Regions from separate parts of the Sporosarcina koreensis genome, predicted to be linked through region 3. Evidence: predicted binding sites of a transcription regulator. Region 3 holds the regulator's gene; each other region holds the start of a gene.
The links. Region 3 encodes LexA, which represses DNA repair genes until DNA is damaged. Its sites were predicted from a motif close to CGAACATATGTTCG; they were not measured.
Positions count from the first base shown of each region.

Region 1: the regulator LexA is predicted to act here: its motif matches at 1,270-1,283, upstream of parE (DNA topoisomerase IV subunit B).
Region 2: the regulator LexA is predicted to act here: its motif matches at 1,160-1,173, upstream of uvrB (excinuclease ABC subunit UvrB).

Region 1 is NZ_JBHSNP010000011.1:458,335-460,611, forward strand. It holds gene ACFPTP_RS08910 (HesB/YadR/YfhF family protein) at 109-402, opposite strand; gene plsY (glycerol-3-phosphate 1-O-acyltransferase PlsY) at 441-1,043, opposite strand; gene parE (DNA topoisomerase IV subunit B) at 1,298-2,277, shown strand, end outside.
Region 2 is NZ_JBHSNP010000009.1:48,266-50,542, reverse strand. It holds gene uvrB (excinuclease ABC subunit UvrB) at 1-1,093, opposite strand, end outside; gene ACFPTP_RS04160 (IDEAL domain-containing protein) at 1,324-1,557, opposite strand; gene ACFPTP_RS04155 (ABC transporter permease) at 1,658-2,277, opposite strand, start outside.
Region 3 is NZ_JBHSNP010000011.1:270,401-272,677, reverse strand. It holds gene ACFPTP_RS07920 (YneB family resolvase-like protein) at 1-100, opposite strand, end outside; gene yneA (cell division suppressor protein YneA) at 100-417, opposite strand; gene lexA (transcriptional repressor LexA) at 620-1,240, shown strand; gene ACFPTP_RS07905 (methionine gamma-lyase family protein) at 1,319-2,277, opposite strand, start outside.

The DNA of each region.
Region 1 (2,277 bases), 190 kb from region 3:
TACAATGTGTGACTGCATGCCAGCTATAGATTTATCGGACTTTTTTACAAATACATTACAGATAAAAAAGGAAATTTATTGAACAAAAAAAGCATGAGGCCGTAGCCATCACGCTTTTTCATACGTATATACAAGTTCATTCAATTTCGGGTCGACATTTACATGAAGGTCATGTTCATCGAAAAACCAATAGTCCCTGCGTTCAATATAAAAGTGTACGCCTGCCAATTCCGTTTCGACAGCCAATTCGTCAGGGTGCTCTTTCATTATGCCTAACGAGAATCCGTCATGCAAAGGACTAGATCCACCGTACCTTGCGAAGAATTTAATATAATCGCCTGCTTCGGCTTCCATCTCTTCATAAAACCACTTCAGTGCATCATCCGATAAAACGATTTTCATTTATTTATCCCCGCCTTTCGGTTGCTGCTTCCATTGTATTACAACCAATTCACTTTAGGCTCAGTTCCGGCTTTGATCCTGGAAATATTAGCGCGATGCCTGTAGAAGATGAATACACCCATCAATCCGACAACGATCATTAGATAGAAGTCACCCGTCCAGAAATAGTACCCGACACAATACATGAAACCGACAACTGCTACAATCATCGAAGAGAGGGATACCATTTTCGTTACCTTCAAGGCAATAAGGAATGCCAGCAGGACGATAATGAAAATCGGCCAGTTATAGCCCAGCAAAACACCGCCTGATGTTGCGACGGCCTTGCCGCCTTTAAATTTCGCAAAGATAGGGAACATATGACCGATTACTGCACAAACGCCTAGCAGAAGCGGGTGGATGCCTGCCGAACTGAAAGAAGGCAAGAGAAGAAGCAATACAGCGGCCGTCCCTTTTAAAATATCAAGAATCGTGACGACCATTCCTGCAGTTTTTCCTAGAACCCTGAACGTATTCGTTGCGCCGAGGTTTCCGCTGCCATGTTGCCGGACATCCGTATTGTAAAAAAGTTTGCCGACCCACAATGCAGAAGGAATCGAACCGAGCACATATGCGATTAATATAAGTATGATAATTTCCATGACGTTCCCCTTTATCTTAATGAATAGTTATGTGTTTCAAGTTTAGCAGAACAGACGAATGCCGACAATGGAATGTACGAAGTTGCGAAGATAAGTCGATTGTCTAGATTTTCCTCATCTCATTGCAATCAGCCGGTTTCTTCTATACAATTAATTGAGCGAGCTTCCTCAAACGTTGATTTGACAAGCTTTACAGGAAGCGATACGATAGTATATAAAGAAAAAGAGAACATTCGTTTGATGGGGGTTGCGATTTGACGAAGAAGGAAGAGATTTACACATATGATGATGATTCGATTCAAGTGCTGGAAGGCCTTGATGCAGTACGAAAACGTCCAGGGATGTATATTGGTTCCACGGATTCCCGGGGACTTCATCATCTTGTCTATGAAATCGTCGATAACGCAGTTGATGAAGCACTAGCAGGATATGGTTCTGAAATTGACGTTACGATACACAAAGATGGCAGCATCGGCGTGCGGGACTACGGTCGCGGAATGCCGACAGGAATGCATAAGACGGGAAAACCGACAGTAGAAGTCATTTTGACCGTCCTTCACGCTGGCGGAAAGTTTGGGCAGGGAGGTTATAAGACAAGTGGCGGCCTGCATGGGGTCGGCGCATCTGTCGTGAATGCTCTTTCCGAGTGGCTGGAAGTGACGATTTTTCGCGATGGAAAAAAATATAGGCAACGTTTCGAAAATGGCGGCAAACCGGTCACTACGCTAGAGGAAATCGGAACGACTCGTGAGAAAGGGACATTGATTCATTTCAAACCGGATCCAGCAATATTCTCTACGATCAAATACCAATACGAATTGTTGTCGGAACGATTGCGCGAATCCGCATTCCTTCTGAAAGGCTTGAAAATCGACCTGAAAGAAGAAGGAACCGAAAAACATGATGTATTCCATTACGAAACAGGCATCGAAGCATTCATTTCCTATTTGAATGAAGAGAAGGATGTGCTTCATGACGTCGCATACCTCGAAGGAGTGGCGGAAGGGATTGAAGTGGAATTCGCATTTCAATTCAGCGACGGCTATTCTGAAACGATCCTTTCCTTCGTCAATAATGTACGGACGAAAGATGGAGGTACGCATGAAACCGGCGCCAAAACCGCAATGACGCGCGTATTCAATGAATATGCAAGAAAAACCGGCATATTGAAGGAAAAAGATAAAAACCTCGATGGCTCGGATATTCGGGAAGGCATTTCCGCTATCATTTCGGT
Region 2 (2,277 bases), on a different contig from region 3:
CATGATCGACCAGCACTTGCTTTCGGGCCTGGTCGCCGTTATACATACCGCGGATCTGCGGCAAGGTGACATGGCTTTCATCGATGACAATCAGGAAATCATCCGGGAAGTAGTCAAGCAATGTATAGGGGGTAGCCCCTGCCGGCCTTAATGTCAGATGCCTCGAATAGTTCTCGATTCCGGAGCAGAATCCCATTTCCCGCATCATTTCCAAATCATAGCGCGTGCGCTGTTCGAGCCGCTGCGCTTCCAAAAGCTTATCTTCCTTGCGCAATTTGGCGAGTTGTTCTTCCAATTCGGCTTCGATATTCGCAATCGCCTTCACCATTTTCTCTTCGCCCGTGACGAAGTGGGATGCCGGGAAGATGGCGACGTGTTCACGATCGCCTAAGATTTCCCCTGTCAGTGCGTCCACTTCACGGATGCGGTCGATTTCATCGCCGAAAAATTCGATGCGGATGCAGTTCTCATCCTGTGATGCAGGGAATATTTCAACGACATCCCCTCTCACCCGGAATGTACCCCTTGTGAAATTGATATCGTTTCTAGAGTATTGAATATCGACGAATCGACGAAGAAGTTCATTTCTACCAATCTCCATCCCTGTCCGGAGCGAGACGACATGCTTTCCATATTCCTCCGGTGAACCTAGGCCGTAAATGCAAGATACGGAGGCGACAATCAGTACATCATTCCTTTCGAACAAGGCAGACGTCGCGGAGTGGCGCAGCTTGTCGATCTCGTCGTTGATCGTTGCATCCTTTTCTATATAAGTGTCCGTATGCGGCACGTATGCTTCCGGTTGGTAGTAATCATAGAAGCTGACGAAATACTCGACCGCATTATTCGGGAAAAATTCTTTGAACTCGCTGTACAATTGGCCAGCAAGCGTTTTATTATGTGCAATGACTAATGTCGGTTTATTAACTTCAGTTACAACATTTGAAACGGTGAACGTCTTCCCTGTTCCGGTTGCACCTAATAGAGTCTGGTGCTTTTTGCCTTTCTGTATGCCTTCTACTAGCTTCGAAATGGCAGCAGGTTGGTCGCCCAACGGAACATAGGGAGCTTTTAAATCGAATTTTTGGACCATACAAGCCCCTCCCAAAATGAATTATCTTCATTTTAACATAGTCAAGTCGAAGTCCAAAGAAATAAGAGAACGTATGTTCAAAATAAAAATAAAAACCGCAGCGAAGAACGGCTTTTGCGAGTAAAAGCATAGCGTTACGAGCACATCTTTTCCTAGCCTTTACAAATATTAAAAAGCGGGTCTGCACGGCTAATCGGTATACGACTAGCGGGCAGCCCGCTGCAGATCAATTAATTCTCTTCAAGTTTCATCAGTTCATCCGTCAGATTGTTGAAGGCGTACTCGTCCTTTTCATCAAGCGCAACATCAATCAGCTTCAAGAGGCGTTTTTTCGTTTGCTCCCGATGAATATGGTTCAGGAATAGATCCATATAAATATCATTCAATAATCTCTCCGCTTGAAGCGAAGTACTATTTTTCCCCACGGCTTTTAAGAACTCGGCATATGAATAATTGTTTTCCATCTCCCTCACCCCTGATGCCTTTTTTTCATTATACCTAACATGGGGCATCAGTTGCAAGGTTTTTGGGAATATTCTATTATTATTTTTTCACGATGAATATTCAAGCTTCTTCCGTTTTTTCATTGGAAGCACGGATTGTCACTTCGGAAACGATGACGACAATTACCGCCATAATGACAGGCGTCAGCGATATTCCGATTACAATCAGACCTGTCACAAGAACAAAAATGGACTGAAGTAACTGAACGCCGCTAACCGTTTTGCGGATGGCAGGGATCCTCGTGTTTTCCATTTCCGGGAAAAGCATATCCATCCGGAAGTCATCCCCCGCCCGCAATGCATGGACCAACTGGATGGATGAAGCAAATGCCAAAGCCCCGGTAAAGATATATACGACAATCGGGAACGGGATAAGAATCACGCCGAGTACCGCCAATCCAGTCAATCTGACCCAGAGCCAAAATATATCATCCGTCCGGATGAGCGTCCTCCGCAGCAAATAGCGTTGAGGCGATGTCTGTCCGAATTGTGCTGATCGCAGAAGGAATCCGAGCCAAGCACGGCGGCTGACCGACCCTTTCAAATGCGGTACGTCCGTGAAGTAATTCGCGAATCGGTAAAAACGCATCATCCGATTTTGCTCGAGCGTTATGAAATGTTCATAAGGAAACGGATTTGCTGCACTTCTTTTCTTCCAGAATGAATAATAGAGGGACATCA
Region 3 (2,277 bases):
TTTTCAGTTCCTCTTCCTGCCTTGATAAAGAGGCTTCCTGGGAATCCTTTTCAGTGCTGACACGGCAATAGAGGACGCATGTCTTCATTTTCCCTTTCATCAATCTTCCCCTGCCAATTCAGTCATCATCGGGTCAGGCATGACTGATTCAATTTCCGGCAATTTCAATGTTTCTCCTGTTCTAATCGTCGTAGACTGCATGTCATTCAGCTCCATTACTTTTGCAATCCATTTCGTCGGCTGATCCTTTCCAGAATAGTCCTGTGCCAATCCCCAAAGTGTGTCCCCCTCGGCAATCGTTAATTCAACGAATGAAGTTGAAGCCGTCTTGGCTTCCTTCATGACAGCTGCCAACGTAAAGGCTGTGCAAAGGAATACAATCAAAAGGATAAAGCCATATTTTTGAATGAAAGTCATAAAAAACCCCTCCAAGAATGTTTGTTCGGAATACTTGTTCCCATTATAGGACACGTTTTTTAAGAAGTCAACAAAACTTTCGAACCTTTGTTTGCCAATTGGCCGAACACCTGTTATACTCTTTTTAAGAAACAATTGAGGTTACGGACCTTTGTTCGCACAATTGCTAAATTATGATTCTATTAATTGGAGGGGTGGAAAAATGAAGAAAATCTCAAAGAGACAGCAGGATATCCTATCATTCATTAAAGATGAAGTGAAACTCAAAGGTTATCCGCCTTCCGTGCGTGAAATCGGGGAAGCTGTCGGACTGGCATCAAGCTCAACCGTGCATGGCCACCTAGCCAGGTTGGAAAGCAAAGGGTACATCCGCAGGGACCCAACAAAGCCAAGAGCGATCGAAGTGCTGGATCCGGAAGGTCTGACAGCACTGAAAGCAGGTGTCGTCCATGTTCCGCTTGTCGGGAAGGTTACAGCAGGCTTGCCGATCACCGCAATTGAAAACATTGAGGAATACTTCCCGTTGCCGGATACATACGGCACGTCCGACGATAAGCTGTTCATGCTAGAAATTGTCGGTGATAGTATGATAGAGGCAGGTATTTTAAATGGAGATTATGTCGTCGTCAAGCAGACGCACACTGCCCATAACGGAGAAATTGTCGTCGCTATGACGGAAGAGGACGAGGCGACAGTGAAGCGCTTCTTCAAAGAAAAGGATTATTTCCGCTTGCAGCCGGAAAATGAATCGATGGAGCCTATTATCGTCAATAACGTTTCCATCCTTGGGAAAGTTGTCGGCGTTTATCGTCAGATTCATTAAACAAAAATCATTAATTAAAAATAGAGGATGACCTTGTCGATTTGTATCGACATGGATCATCCTCTTTTCATTTCAATCTTATATCATTTTCTCTTTTAACAGCTTATCCGTGGAAGACATGACTGCAGCCTTCACATGTTCATACGTCAATCCACCTTGTACATACGCCGTATATGGCGGACGTATCGGTCCGTCAGCCGTAAGCTCGATGCTGGATCCTTGAATGAACGTACCTGCTGCCATGATGACATCATCTGCATAGCCGGGCATATACGATGGTTCTGGTGCATAATGCGCATTTATCGGTGAATTCTCCTGAATCGTCCGGCAGAAAGCGATCATTTGGTCGGCATTGCCAAAATTCACGGATTGTATTAAATCAGTCCGCGGGGCCGAATAATGTGGTGTTGTATCGAATCCGAAACTTTCAAGGAATCCCGCTGTAAAGAGGGCGCCTTTTACGGATTGACTGACGACATGTGGCGCAATGAAAAAGCCTTGGTACATTTCCAGCAACGTATCTAGAGAGGCCCCTGCTTCTGCACCGATTCCAGGCGACGTCATACGGTATGCACATTTTTTCACAAGATCAGCACGTCCTGCTATATATCCACCCGTCCTTGCAAGTCCACCGCCAGGGTTTTTTATGAGTGATCCCGCCATGAGATCCGCACCTACTTCGATCGGTTCTTTCCTTTCAACGAATTCGCCATAGCAATTATCGACAAATACGATGATGTTTGGATTGATCGATTTGATGTATCGGACCATTTCACCGATTTCTTCCACAAGAAAAGATGGGCGGTCCGAATACCCTTTCGAACGCTGGATGCCGACCACTTTCGTCTTTCTATGGATATTCTTCTTCACTTCATCAAAATCGACAGAGCCGTCTTCGACCAAATCGATGTGCTTATATGTAATGCCGTAATCAATGAGCGACCCTGTGTCCTCCCCATTTCCGGAGACAATCGAATCAAGCGTATCATACGGCTTACCAGTTATATAAAGAAGTTCATCACCTGGCCGAAGCACTC